DNA from 2 places in the Microbacterium sp. CFBP 8801 genome. Region 2 is predicted to be linked to the other one. Evidence: predicted binding sites of a transcription regulator. Region 2 holds the regulator's gene; the other holds the start of a gene.
The links. Region 2 encodes HspR, which represses chaperone genes until heat shock. Its sites were predicted from a motif close to AAGTTGAGTCNNNNNGACTCAACTT; they were not measured.

Region 1: IFR11_RS09530 (Hsp20/alpha crystallin family protein) is a predicted target of HspR. The motif match lies at 1,693-1,717, and genes of this name have one in related genera.

What each region holds. Positions count from the first base shown of each region.
Region 1 is NZ_JACYNU010000006.1:149,469-155,437, forward strand. It holds gene IFR11_RS09520 (NAD(P)/FAD-dependent oxidoreductase) at 1-478, opposite strand, end outside; gene IFR11_RS09525 (hypothetical protein) at 766-1,128, shown strand; gene IFR11_RS09530 (Hsp20/alpha crystallin family protein) at 1,186-1,641, opposite strand; gene IFR11_RS09535 (UbiA family prenyltransferase) at 1,888-2,712, shown strand; gene IFR11_RS09540 (FAD-dependent monooxygenase) at 2,735-3,853, opposite strand; gene IFR11_RS09545 (methyltransferase domain-containing protein) at 3,846-4,508, opposite strand; gene IFR11_RS09550 (type III polyketide synthase) at 4,595-5,683, opposite strand.
Region 2 is NZ_JACYNU010000007.1:126,277-132,245, reverse strand. It holds gene IFR11_RS10425 (ABC transporter ATP-binding protein) at 1-258, opposite strand, end outside; gene IFR11_RS10420 (ABC transporter ATP-binding protein) at 255-1,982, opposite strand; gene IFR11_RS10415 (hypothetical protein) at 2,110-2,703, shown strand; gene IFR11_RS10410 (heat shock protein transcriptional repressor HspR) at 2,791-3,228, opposite strand; gene IFR11_RS10405 (DnaJ C-terminal domain-containing protein) at 3,325-4,320, opposite strand; gene IFR11_RS10400 (nucleotide exchange factor GrpE) at 4,332-4,946, opposite strand; gene dnaK (molecular chaperone DnaK) at 4,956-5,969, opposite strand, start outside.

The DNA.
Region 1 (5,969 bases), on a different contig from region 2:
CGACCGTGCCGGAGCGCAGGTCGCGCAGCACCGGTGAGGCTTTCGCGGCGAGGTCGTAGTCGTAGTTCGAGATGCCGTTCGGTGCCGCCATGGCCTCGGGCAGGCCCGGGATCTGCTCCCATGCCATGCGCAGGCCGGCGCACACCACGAGCTGGTCGTAGTCGAGATGACCGCCCGACACGAGATGCACGCGGCGGGCCGCGGCATCCACCGTGAAGACCTCGTCGCGCAGCCAGCGGGTGCCCGGGGGGATCACGTCGGCCTGCGCGCGGACGGCCTCGCTGGCCCGTGCCGCGCCTCCCGCGATGTGCGACTGGAGGGGCGCGAAGACGTGCTGCGTCCGCGGCTCGATCACGGTGATGTCTCCGGCGCGGGCCCGGTGGAGGCGTCCGGCCACCGACAGTCCGGCGTTGCCCCCGCCGATGATCACGATGCGGGGGGTGTCGGCGCGAGCGACGGTGCGGCTCGAGTCGTTCATGGGGGATCCTCTCGTCTCCCTCACCGTGTCGTCATCGGCAGCGGGATACCACCCGGTTGACAGCGTCGGTCGGGCGGATGACCCGGGCGCTGGGGAACGACGAAGAGGGCTCGCCGTCGGCAGGAGCGCTTCTCCCGCGCCGGAGCGGGGGCGCACCCGTCGAAGCGCGTGGTCCGTGCGCGGGCCGGGCCTGTCAAGGGGCGGGGCGCGGCCGCGTCGGCATCGTTGGATGGAGGCACCGCCGATCAGCGGTGACGCACCCCGGTGCGTTCGACGAAAGGATCCTCATGAGCGACGCCTCGATCGACCCGTCCCCCGCCGACTCGTCGACCCCCGCCGCCGACGTCGGCATCGCGGGCGTGCAGCCCCTGCGCGACGGCGACACCTCGATCGAGCCCGACCCCGCGCTCGACCCCGCCCAGGCGGAGTGGGATGCCACGACGGCCCTCGACGAGGGCGTCGACCCGCAGGACATCGCCCCCGCGACCGCGACGGGCGCAGACCCGGCCGAGATCGCCGCCGACGACACCGACATCCCGTTCGACGACATCCACCCCGGGTCCACCGGCACCGACTCGCAGGGTCAGGACCCGGGCGTCGTCGAGCTCGGCGAAGAGGGCCAGGGCGACCTGGCGCCCGAAGACCTCTGAGCGACGCGCGAAGAGAGGGGTCGGTCCGTTCGGGCCGACCCCTCTCTTCGCGATGGATTACTGCTCGATGAGCTGCGGTTCGCTCTCGTGCGCGCGGATGACGCCGTCGTGGTCGTCGGTGGCCACCGCGATGCGGCGCGGCTTCGCCTTCTCGTTCACCGGGATCGTGACCGACAGCACCCCGTTGCGGTAGGCGGCGCTGATGCCGTCGGTGTCGATGCCCTGGCCGAGGTTGAGCTGGCGGACGAAGGTGGCCGTCTCGCGCTCGCGGGTGATCCACTTGACGTCGTCGCCGGTGGCGAGGGTGCGTTCGGCGCGGATGGTCAGCAGCTGACCGTCGACGTCGATGTCGACCGAGCCCGGGTCGACCCCGGGAAGGTCGGCCGAGAGCACGTAGTGGTCGCCGTCGCGGTAGAGGTCCATCGGCATCCGGCGCGGTCCGCCCCCGCGACGGGCGTCGAGAAGGGTCGACGCGAGGCGGTCGAGGTCGCGGAAGGGGTCGTAAGTGGCCATGGTCGGTTCTCCTTTTCGGTCGGTCCGGATATCGGCATCCGGAGTTCGATGAAGTTGAGCCTTGTGCGCTCAACGTGGCAGCAGATTAGCACTCTCGATAGGAGAGTGCCAAGACCGTCGAGTGTCCAAGACGCGCCGTGCCGGGGCCGGTCTCGGCGGCGTGTCCTGGACGCTCAACGTGGTGGTGGTGAGGCGCCCGGGCGGGTCGACCGCCCGGGTGCGCAGCCGCGGTAGCGTCATCGGGTGATGGATGCCGCGGCGAAGCCGCCCCTCGTGCGGGCGCTGTGGGGCGCGACCCACCCGGGGCCGACCCTGGTCGTGACCGTTCTGTCGCTGGCCCTCGGCCTCGCCGCCGGGGTCGAGCCCGGGCGACTCGCGCTGCTGGTGGTGGCCGTGTTCGCCGGGCAGGTGTCGGTGGGCCTGTCGAACGACGCGATCGACGGCGCGCGCGACGCCGCCGTCGGCCGCTCGGACAAGCCCATCGTCGGGGGAGCGATCACTCCGGAACGTGCGCTCGGGGTGGCCGTGGCGTCCGCGCTCCTCGCCGTGCTCCTGTCGGTGCCGCTCGGCCCCGGACTCGTCGCCGCGCACGCGGTGGCCCTGGCCTCGGCGTGGGCCTACAACGCCGGGCTGAAGTCGACGCCGGCGTCGATCGTGCCGTTCGTGCTGAGTTTCGGGCTCTTCCCGTCGTTCGCGACGCTGTCCCTCGCCTCTCCCGCGCTGGCTGCCCCGTGGGCGTCGCTCGCGGGCGCCGCCCTCGGCGCGGCCGTGCATCTGACCAACGTCGTTCGCGACCTCGACGACGATCGGCGCACGGGCGTGCGGGGCCTTCCGCACCGCCTCGGTGCGCGGGTCTCGGTGGTGCTCGCGGCGGTCGGCGTCGTCGCCGGAGCGGTGGCGGTGCTGATCGGCACGGATGCCACGGTGCTCGGCGCGATCTTCTTCGCCGCCGTCATCGCGGTGGCGGCCACGGCCGTGGTGCTCGTGCTCGTGCGCGCGCCCGGACGCGCGGTGTTCCAGCTCACGATGCTGGCGGCGCTGCTGCTCGCCGCTCAACTCGTCGTGACCTGACTCCTCCCGCCCGGGCGGCTCGTCAGTCGCGGGCGGCGCGATCCAGTCGCATGGCGTACGCGCGCGTGAACAGCGCGCCCCCCGCCCCCCGCAGCATGGTGCGCAGCGCCCCGGTGCGCAGGGGGTGGGCGAGCGGGCCCGTGGCTCGCCCGAGCAGCGTGTTGAGCCAGGCCAGGCGCGCCGCGTGCCGCGCCGAGGCCAGACGGTCGGTCTCCCATCGTCCGAGGCCGACGGCCTCGCCCGTCCGCACCCACCCGGGCAGCAGCGGGGCCAGCGTGAGGGCGTCGAGCAGCCCGAGGTTCATCCCCTGACCGCCGATGGGGCTCACCTCGTGGGCGGCGTCGCCGACCACCACGACGCGGCCGCGCCGCAGCGCCGGAGCCACGGCGCGCCGCACGCGGAACGTCGTCGCCTCGGCGATGTCGACCTCGAGCCCCGCGCGCTCGGCGACGGCCCGCTCGAGGGTGCCGACGGCATCCGCCACCTCGTCGGTGCCCGCCCACGCCACCAGCCGGCGGCGTCCGCCGGGCAGCGGGAACGACTCCAGCACGCCCTGGCGTTCCAGGTGCACCCGGGCGACGGGACCGCCGGGAGCGACGACGTCGGCCATGACGTAGCGGTCGGGGTAGTGGTGCGTCCGAACGGCGCCGGGGCGGTACGCGAGGTCGCGGCCCGCCCATCCCGAGGCCACGACGACGACGCGGGCGCGGATCTCCTCGTCACCGCGCGGACCGGTGGCGCGCACGCGTACGCCTTGACCGTCGTCGTGCACGGCGGTCATCGCGACCCCCCGACGCACGCGCGGCGCGAGGCCGGTCAGAACCTCCATCGTGTCGGCCTGGGGGAGGGCGGCGACGTACGGATGACGCGCCCGCAGGCGATCGAAGCGGATCGCCGCGAGCAGCCGGCCGTCGGCCCGCGCCTCGCCGCGGACGATCCTCTCGGCGCGCGCCAGCAGGGCCTCGGTCGCGCCCGACGCCTCGAGGAGGGCGAGAGCGGGGGAGTGGATGCCGATGGCCCGCGACCCTGATCCGGTGCCGGCGCGCTTCTCGACGATCTCGACGTCGACCCCGCGCACCCGCAGGTCGGCCGCCAGGGCGAGACCGACGGGTCCGGCTCCGACCACCAGCACCTCAGGCACGCTCCGCCCGCCCCTCGGCCACGGCGAGAACACGGAAGGGCGCCGGCGTCTCGACCCGCCAGGGTGTTCCGAGCGCGGCGGCCAGCTCGGGGGCGCGATAGCTGCGGCGGATCGAGCGCAGTCCGTCGACGCGCAGAAACGTGCCGGCCGACAGCGGGGCGATCCCCGCGGCGTACAGGGCGTACGCGAGTCGGCCTCGGGCGATGTCGGCGTGCAGCACCCGACCGCTCGAGAGGGCGAGCGAGTCCTCGGCGAACGTCGCCAGGGCGGCGGCGTCGAGGTGGTGCAGCACGTGGTTCGACACGACCAGGTCGTAGCGTTCGCCCGCGGCGCGCAGGGCGCCCGAGTCCTGGGCCACGAACCGCACGCCCGGTCGTTCGCGCGCGCGGGCCGAGGCGATGGCGCGGGGGTCGGGATCGGCGCCGGTCCACTCGACGTCGAACCCGTCGCGCGCGGCCAGGCCCGCCAGACGGACGGCGACGTCGCCGCCGCCGCACCCCAGGTCGAGCGCGCGGGCGGGGCGGCCGAGCGCCTGCAACTGCGGGCGGACGCGCGAGCGGTACACGTGCCCCCAGGCCGAGACCAGGCGGTTCACGACGTCGAACCGCCGATACGTCGCCGCCAGGGCGCGCGGGTCGCAGTCGGGGTCGTCCATCAGCTCGGTGAGCGCCGCATCGCGTCGGGCGAGGCTGCGCCAGAGGCCGGTCGCTCCGTCGCTGGTGGCGGGGCCTCGCGCGGCGCTCACGGGCGGCGCAGCGTCAGACGCGCCGCCTCGACCGTCAGGCCGGGGCCGAAGGCCAGGGCGGCGATCCGCTCCCCGTCGGGGTGCGCGACGTCGGCCAGCAGGTCGCGCAGGATGAACAGCAGGGTCGCACTCGACATGTTGCCGTGCGCGCGCAGCACCTCCCGCGAGGGCGCCAGGGCGGCGGCATCCAGGCCGAGAGCACTCTCGACCCGGTCGAGGATGCTGCGGCCGCCGGGATGCACGGCCCACGCGTCGACGTCGCGCAGGTCGCCCAGCACGTCGGCGGCGATGCCGGTGATCTCGCGCCCGATGATGCGCGGCACCTCGGGGGTGAGGGTCATCTCGAACCCGGAGTCGCCCACCGTCCAGGCCATGTCCTTCTCGCCCTCGTCGGTGACGTGGGTGGCGAAGTCGTCGAGGTCGAGGCCGGGGTGCGACGAGTCTCCGGATGCCACGACCGCGGCCGCCGCGCCGTCGGCGAACACCGAGGCTGCGACGATCTGGTCGGGGTGCGACGAGGTCTGCCAGTGCAGCGAGCACAGTTCGGCGCACGCCACGAGCACGACGGCGTCGGGGTCGGCGGTCACGATCCGCGCCGCGAGCCGCAGCGCGGGGATCGCCGCCGCGCATCCGATGAAACCGAGGTGGTACCGCTCGGCCGAGGTCGGCAGGCCGAGGTCGCGCACGAGGTGGTAGTCGGGACCCGGCGCGAACATGCCGGTGCACGAGACGGTCACGACGTGCGTGATGGCATCCGGCGTCCGCCCCGAACCCTCGATCGCGGCGCGCGACGCCTCGGCGAACAGGGCGGGTGCGGTGCGGCGGTACTCCGCGTTGCGGGCTCCCGTGGACGGCATGAGCAGCGTGTCGCCGTCACGGACGCCGAGCCCGCCCCCGGTGCCGCCGGCGAGCTGCGGCAGCACGACGTGGCGGGTGTCGATGGCGGCGGCATCGAAGGCCGCACCCACCAGGCGTTGGCCCTTGCGGTCGAACCCGGGCTGCGCGGCGAAGAGGTCGCGCAGGGCCGATTGCTCGACGCGGGTCTCGGGCAGGGCCGTGCCGATCGAGAGGATGCGCGCGGTCATGCCTCACTGTAGACACGGTTCGGGGCACCGGCGGCGGGGATAGCGCGGTGTCGGTGCGGCGTCTATGGTGCCGCGCGGCCCCGCGTGCGCTGAGACGTCACGGAGTGCGCCGACTTCCCATCCCGTAGACGACGACGTTGACGGCGGGGACGGCGAGAAAAAGCATCCAGCACCACGCCCAACTCCCGGCCGCCCCGAGCGCGAAGGCCAGAGACACGCACACCGCTTGCACGATCAACGCCGCCACGACGCCCCAACCGCCGCCGAGGGGTCACCTCGGCACCGA
Region 2 (5,969 bases):
GAAGATGATGTTCGTGGCGTTGCCGAGGACGCGCGGGGCCAGCACCGCCAGCACGACGCCGAGGGCCCCGAGCACCGAGACGAGCCCGAAGGCCCCGGCGTGGGGACGCAGGAGTCCGATCAGCCGGCGGAAGCTCGAGCCGAAGTCCGAGGCCTTGCCCGGCGCGACGCTGTCCCAGTCGCCCGAGTTCAGACGGGCCTGTTCGGCGAGCTCGAGTTCGGCGCGCTCCTCTTCGGTGCGGGTGTCGGGGGTGCTCATGCTTCGACCCCCAGCTGCGACTCGACGATCTCGCGATAGGTGGTGCTGGACTGCAGCAGCTCCTCGTGCGTGCCGACGCCGGCCATGCGTCCGTCTTCGAGCACGACGATCCGGTCGGCGCCGGTGATGGTCGAGACGCGCTGCGCGACGACGATCTTCGTCACCTCGGGGAGCTCTTGCCACAACGCCTGCCGCAATCGGGCGTCGGTGCTGAGGTCGAGGGCCGAGAACGAGTCGTCGAAGACGAGCACCGCCGGCCGGTGCACGATCGCTCGGGCGATGGCGAGGCGCTGGCGCTGCCCGCCCGAGACGTTGGTGCCGCCCTGGGCGATCTTGCCGTCGAGGCCGCCCTCCATCGCCTCGACGAAGTCGCGACCCTGGGCGATCTCGAGCGCGTGCCACAGTTCGTCGTCGGTGGCGTCTTCGCGACCGAAACGCAGGTTGGACGCCACCGTGCCGCTGAACAGGAACGGGCGCTGCGGCACCAGGCCGATGCTCTTCCACAGCAGGTCGAGGTCGGCCTCGCGCACGTCGACGCCGCCGACGCGGACGGCACCCGCCGTCACGTCGAACAGACGCGGGAGCAGGGAGACGAGGGTCGTCTTTCCCGCCCCCGTCGATCCGACGATCGCCACGGTCTCGCCGGGGTGGGCCGCGAACGTGACGCCCGACACCACGGGCGACTCGGCTCCCGGGTACGCGAAGGCGACGTCGTCGAACTCGACGGTTCCGACCGAGGGGAAGACGGTCACCGGGTTCGCCGGACGCTCGAGCGTCGAGTGACTGTCGAGCACCTCTCCGATGCGCTCGGCCGACACGGCCGCGCGCGGGATCATCACCGTCATGAAGCTCGCCATGAGCACGCCCATGAGGATCTGCGCCACGTACTGCATGAACGCGAAGAGGGTACCGATCTGCACGCCGCCGGCGTCGACCTGGATGCCGCCGAACCAGATGACTCCGACGACGGTGACGTTGAGCACCAGCATCGCCAGGGGGAACAGCAGCACGAAGAGCGAGCCCACCTTGCGACCGACGTCCATGATGTCGGTGTTCGCCTCGCGGAAGCGCTCTTCTTCGATGCGCTCGCGCACGAAGGCGCGCACCACACGCACTCCGGTCAGCTGCTCGCGCATCACCCGGTTCACGGCGTCGAGCTTGGACTGGTAGCTGCGGAACAGCGGCACCATGCGGGCGATGATGAGGGCGACCGCGACCAGCAGGATCGGAACGGCGACGCCGAGCAGCCAGCTGAGACCGACGTCTTGCTGCAACGCCATGAAGATGCCGCCGAGGGCGAGCAGCGGGGCGCTGACGAGCATGGTGGCGCCCATCATCGCGAGCATCTGCACCTGCTGCACGTCGTTCGTGTTGCGCGTGATGAGGGAACCGGCGCCGAACTGCGACAGTTCACGCTCGGAGAAGCCGCTGACCTTCTCGAACAGATCGAGCCGGATGTCGCGGCCCGCGGCCATGGCGGCGCGCGCGGCGAAGTAGGTCGCGACGACCGAGGCGACGATCTGCCCGAGCGAGATGCCGAGCATGATCATGCCCTGCGACCAGATGAACCCCGTGTCGCCCTGGGCGACGCCGCGATCGATGATGTCGGCGTTCAGGCGCGGCAGATAGAGGGATGCCATCGCCGCGACGAACTGGAACACCAGCAGCGCCACGAGGAGCCAGCGGTACCGGGACAGGTAGCGGACGAGGATATTGCCGAGCATGGGACCTCCGGAGCAGGTCTGACGCGGCCGCCGTGACCGCGAAGACCAGCCTGGCACCAACCTCCGACACCGGGGAACCATTTCTGCAACTCAGCGCCCGTTCGGTCGCGGCTCGTAGGGTGGAGCCATGTCTCGACTGCAGGCCGACGCCGCCGCCGACCTCTGGGTGCCCGTGACCGGTTCACTCGGCCTCCGCGGCCGACGACACCGCAAGGCCGCCATCGGCATGCTGCTCGGCCAGGCCGCCCGCACGACGGGCACCGCCCCCCGCCCCGGCGGCGGCGCCTTCGCGTGGATGCTGAGTCAAGCCGCTCCGCTGCTCATGCGTCGCGCCGGTGGCCGCGTTCTGGTGTGGGTGTGGAAGAGCGCGCCCGAGCTGCTCGTCGTGATGGCACAGCTGCAAGAGGCCACCGCGCAGCTGCGCACCGCGCGCGCGATGATGCCGATGGAGTACGACGACACGGAGTCGTTCCGCAATCCGCACCTCGGCGTCGGCGAGAAGCTCGCGATGCCGCTGCCGATCGATCCGAAGACTCCCCCGTTCGCGACCTACACGTGGGACACGGGCTCGCACTTCGTCACGGTGACGGCGGTGTGCGCCGACCGCGAGCGGTTCGGCACCGTCATCGGCGCGGTCGACGACATCGCACGCACGCTCCGCGTCGTCGACGACCTCTCGGTCGGAGAGACGCCGACGGTGCTGCGGATCGATCCGGCCTGAGCCGCTGCCCCACTCCGGCCGAGCCGTCGGGGCACCGTATGCACAGACCCTTCGACGCGCTCAGAACCTCGGTGCCGCGACGGGATGTCAGTCGTCGTGGATGTCGCGCGGGCGCCAGAGCACGATGTCGGTCGCGCGACGCACGCGCGAGCCGTGGCGGAGCGTCACGACCGAGCCGGTCGCGCCGGCGGCGAAGACGCGCGCACCGGGGCGGGACTGCCGCTCGATCGTGAGCTGCCGCTCGAGGTCGTTCACGCGGCGGGCGAGATCGTGCACGCGCTCCTCGAGGGCGAGGAGGCGCGCGATCGCGGGAAGGCTCATGCCTTCCCCCGACAGGCGGGCGACCTCGCGCAACTGCTGCACGTGGCGGCTCGAGTAGCGACGCGACCCGCCCTGGGTGCGCGCGGGCACGACGAGACCGAGCCGGTCGTACTGCCGCAGCGTCTGCGGGTGCATGTTCGACAGCTCGGCGGCGGCGGCGATGGCGAAGATCGGGGCGTCTTCGTCGATCTCTCTCTCGGACACGTCTTCACCTCTTTCGTCGTGCCGGGTGCGAGTGCCGGGTTCTCGGCATCCTGACGTATCGGATGCCGAGAACCGCGACGACGCGCGTGGGATGCGTCAGCGCGCCTTGGCCATCAGGTCGGCGCGCGGGTTCTCTTTCGGTTCGAGCTCGTGGAAACGCTCGAGGGCCTCGCGGGCCGCGTCGTCGAGGTGCGTGGGCACCGCGACCTGGACCTCGGCGAGCAGGTCGCCGACGCCCTTGGTCGACTCGATCCCGCGTCCCTTGACGCGCAGCACCCGTCCCGACGGGGTGCCGGGGGCGACGCGCAGTCGCACCGGCTCCCCCCCGAGTGTCGGGACCTCGATCGTGGCGCCCAGAGCCGCCTCGGTGAAGGTGACCGGCACCGTGACCCGCAGGTGGAGGCCGTCGCGCGTGAACACCGGGTGCGGACGCACCGCGACGGTCACGACGATGTCGCCGCTCTCGCCGCCGTCGGGCGACTTGCGTCCGCGGCCGCGCAGGCGGATCTTCTGCCCGTCCGACACCCCGGCCGGGATCTTCACCTTGAACGGGACGTTGTCTTCGCCCTGCAGGGTGATCGTCTCGCCCTTGGCCGCCGTGACGAAGTCGATCGTCGTGCGCGCCGTGACGTCGGATCCGCGCTGCGGTCCGCCGTAACCGCGGTATCCGCCCGAGGTCTGACCGAACCGGCCGGAACCGAAACCGGCGCCGCCCTGCTGGTCGAACATCGAGAAGAAGTCGTCGAAGCCCCCCGGAGGAGCCCCGGCGCCGCCACTGCGCGGTTGACCGAACCGGCTGAAGACGTCGTCGAAACCGCCGCCGCCGCCGGTACCCGGTGCCGAGAAGCGCGCCCCCGAGCCCATGGCCCGGATCTGGTCGTACTCCTCGCGCTGCTCCGGATCGTTGAGCACCGAGTAGGCCTCGCTGATCTCCTTGAACTTGGCCTCGGCCTTCGCGTCACCCGGGTTCGAGTCGGGGTGGTACTGGCGCGCGAGCTTGCGGTAGGTCTTCTTCAGATCGGCCGCGCTGACGCTCTTGTCGACGCCGAGGACCTTGTAGAAGTCCTTGTCGAACCAGTCCTGACTCGCCATGTGTCCTCCTCTTAGGCCGGCACGGCGACGACGACCTTGGCCGGTCGCAGCTCGATCGAGCCGAGGCGGTAACCGACCTCGACGACCTCGAGGATCGTCGTCTCGGTCACGCCGGGGGTGGGCGCCTGGAAGATGGCCTCGTGCTGCTGCGGGTCGAAGACGTCGCCGACGGCGCCGTACGACACCACGCCGAGGCGCTCGGCCACGGCCCGCACCTTGTCGCCGATGGCGGCGAAGGGCGTGCCCTCGACGAGGTCGCCGTGCTTGACCGCGCGGTCGAGGTCGTCCATGACGGGCAGCAGGCCCTTCACGGCTTCGCCCTTGGCCCGCTCGATCTCGCGCTCGCGCTGGTCTTCGGTGCGCCGGCGGTAGTTGGCGTACTCGGCCTGCAGCCGCTTGAGGTCGATCAGCAGCGAGGCCTCCTTGTCGGAGGAAGCCCCCTCTGCCGCGGCCTCGGGCGTCTGCTCGGCGCCGAGGATGTCGTCGATGGTCAGACCGTCGGCATCCGCGTCGGTCGTCTCGGACTGCTCGCCCGACGGCGCGGGGCCGGAGGTGTTCTCCTCCGGCCCCGTTTCGTCAGGACCGGCGCCCGAGCCCGTGGGCTGTTCGTCGTCCTTGTGTGCCATGGTCTCTGCTTACTTCTTCGTCTCGTCGGTCGGCTCGTCGTCGACGACCTCGGCGTCGATGACGTCTTCCTCGGGGTTCGGCGTCTCACCGTTGCCGGGCTGGCCGACGTTGGGGTCGGCGGGCTCGCCCGCGGCCTGCGACGAGGCGTAGATGGCCTCGCCGAGCTTGCCCTGGCTGGCGTTCAGCTTGTCGAACGCGGTCTTGACCGCGTCGTCGTCATCGCCGGCGAGTGCCGTCTTGAGCGCGTCGACATCGCCCTGGACCTCGGTCTTGACCTCGGCGGGGAGCTTGTCTTCGTTCTCTTTGATCAGCTTCTCGATCGAGTACGACAGGGTCTCGGCCTGGTTGCGGGTCTCGGCGGACTCGCGGCGCTTCTTGTCGTCGGCCGCGTTCTCTTCGGCCTCGCGCACCATGCGCTCGATGTCTTCCTTGGGCAGCGACGAGCCACCCGTGATCGTCATCGACTGCTCCTTGCCGGTGCCCTTGTCCTTCGCCGAGACGTGGACGATGCCGTTCGCGTCGATGTCGAAGGTGACCTCCACCTGCGGGATGCCACGGGGGGCCGGGGCGATGCCGGTGAGCTCGAAGGTGCCGAGCGGCTTGTTGTCGCGGGTGAACTCGCGCTCGCCCTGGAAGACCTGGATCGCGACCGACGGCTGGTTGTCGTCGGCGGTGGTGAAGGTCTCGCTGCGCTTGGTCGGGATGGCCGTGTTGCGCTCGATGAGCTTGGTCATGATGCCGCCCTTGGTCTCGATACCGAGGCTCAGGGGGGTGACGTCGATGAGCAGCACGTCCTTGCGCTCACCCTTGAGGACACCGGCCTGCAGGGCTGCGCCCACGGCCACGACCTCGTCGGGGTTGACGCCCTTGTTGGCGTCCTTGCCGGTCTCCTTCTTCACGAGCTCGGCGACCGCGGGCATGCGGGTCGAGCCGCCCACGAGCACCACGTGCGCGATGTCCTCCACCTTGACGCCGGCCTCGCGGATGACGTCGGAGAAGGGCTTGCGCGTGCGGTCGAGGAG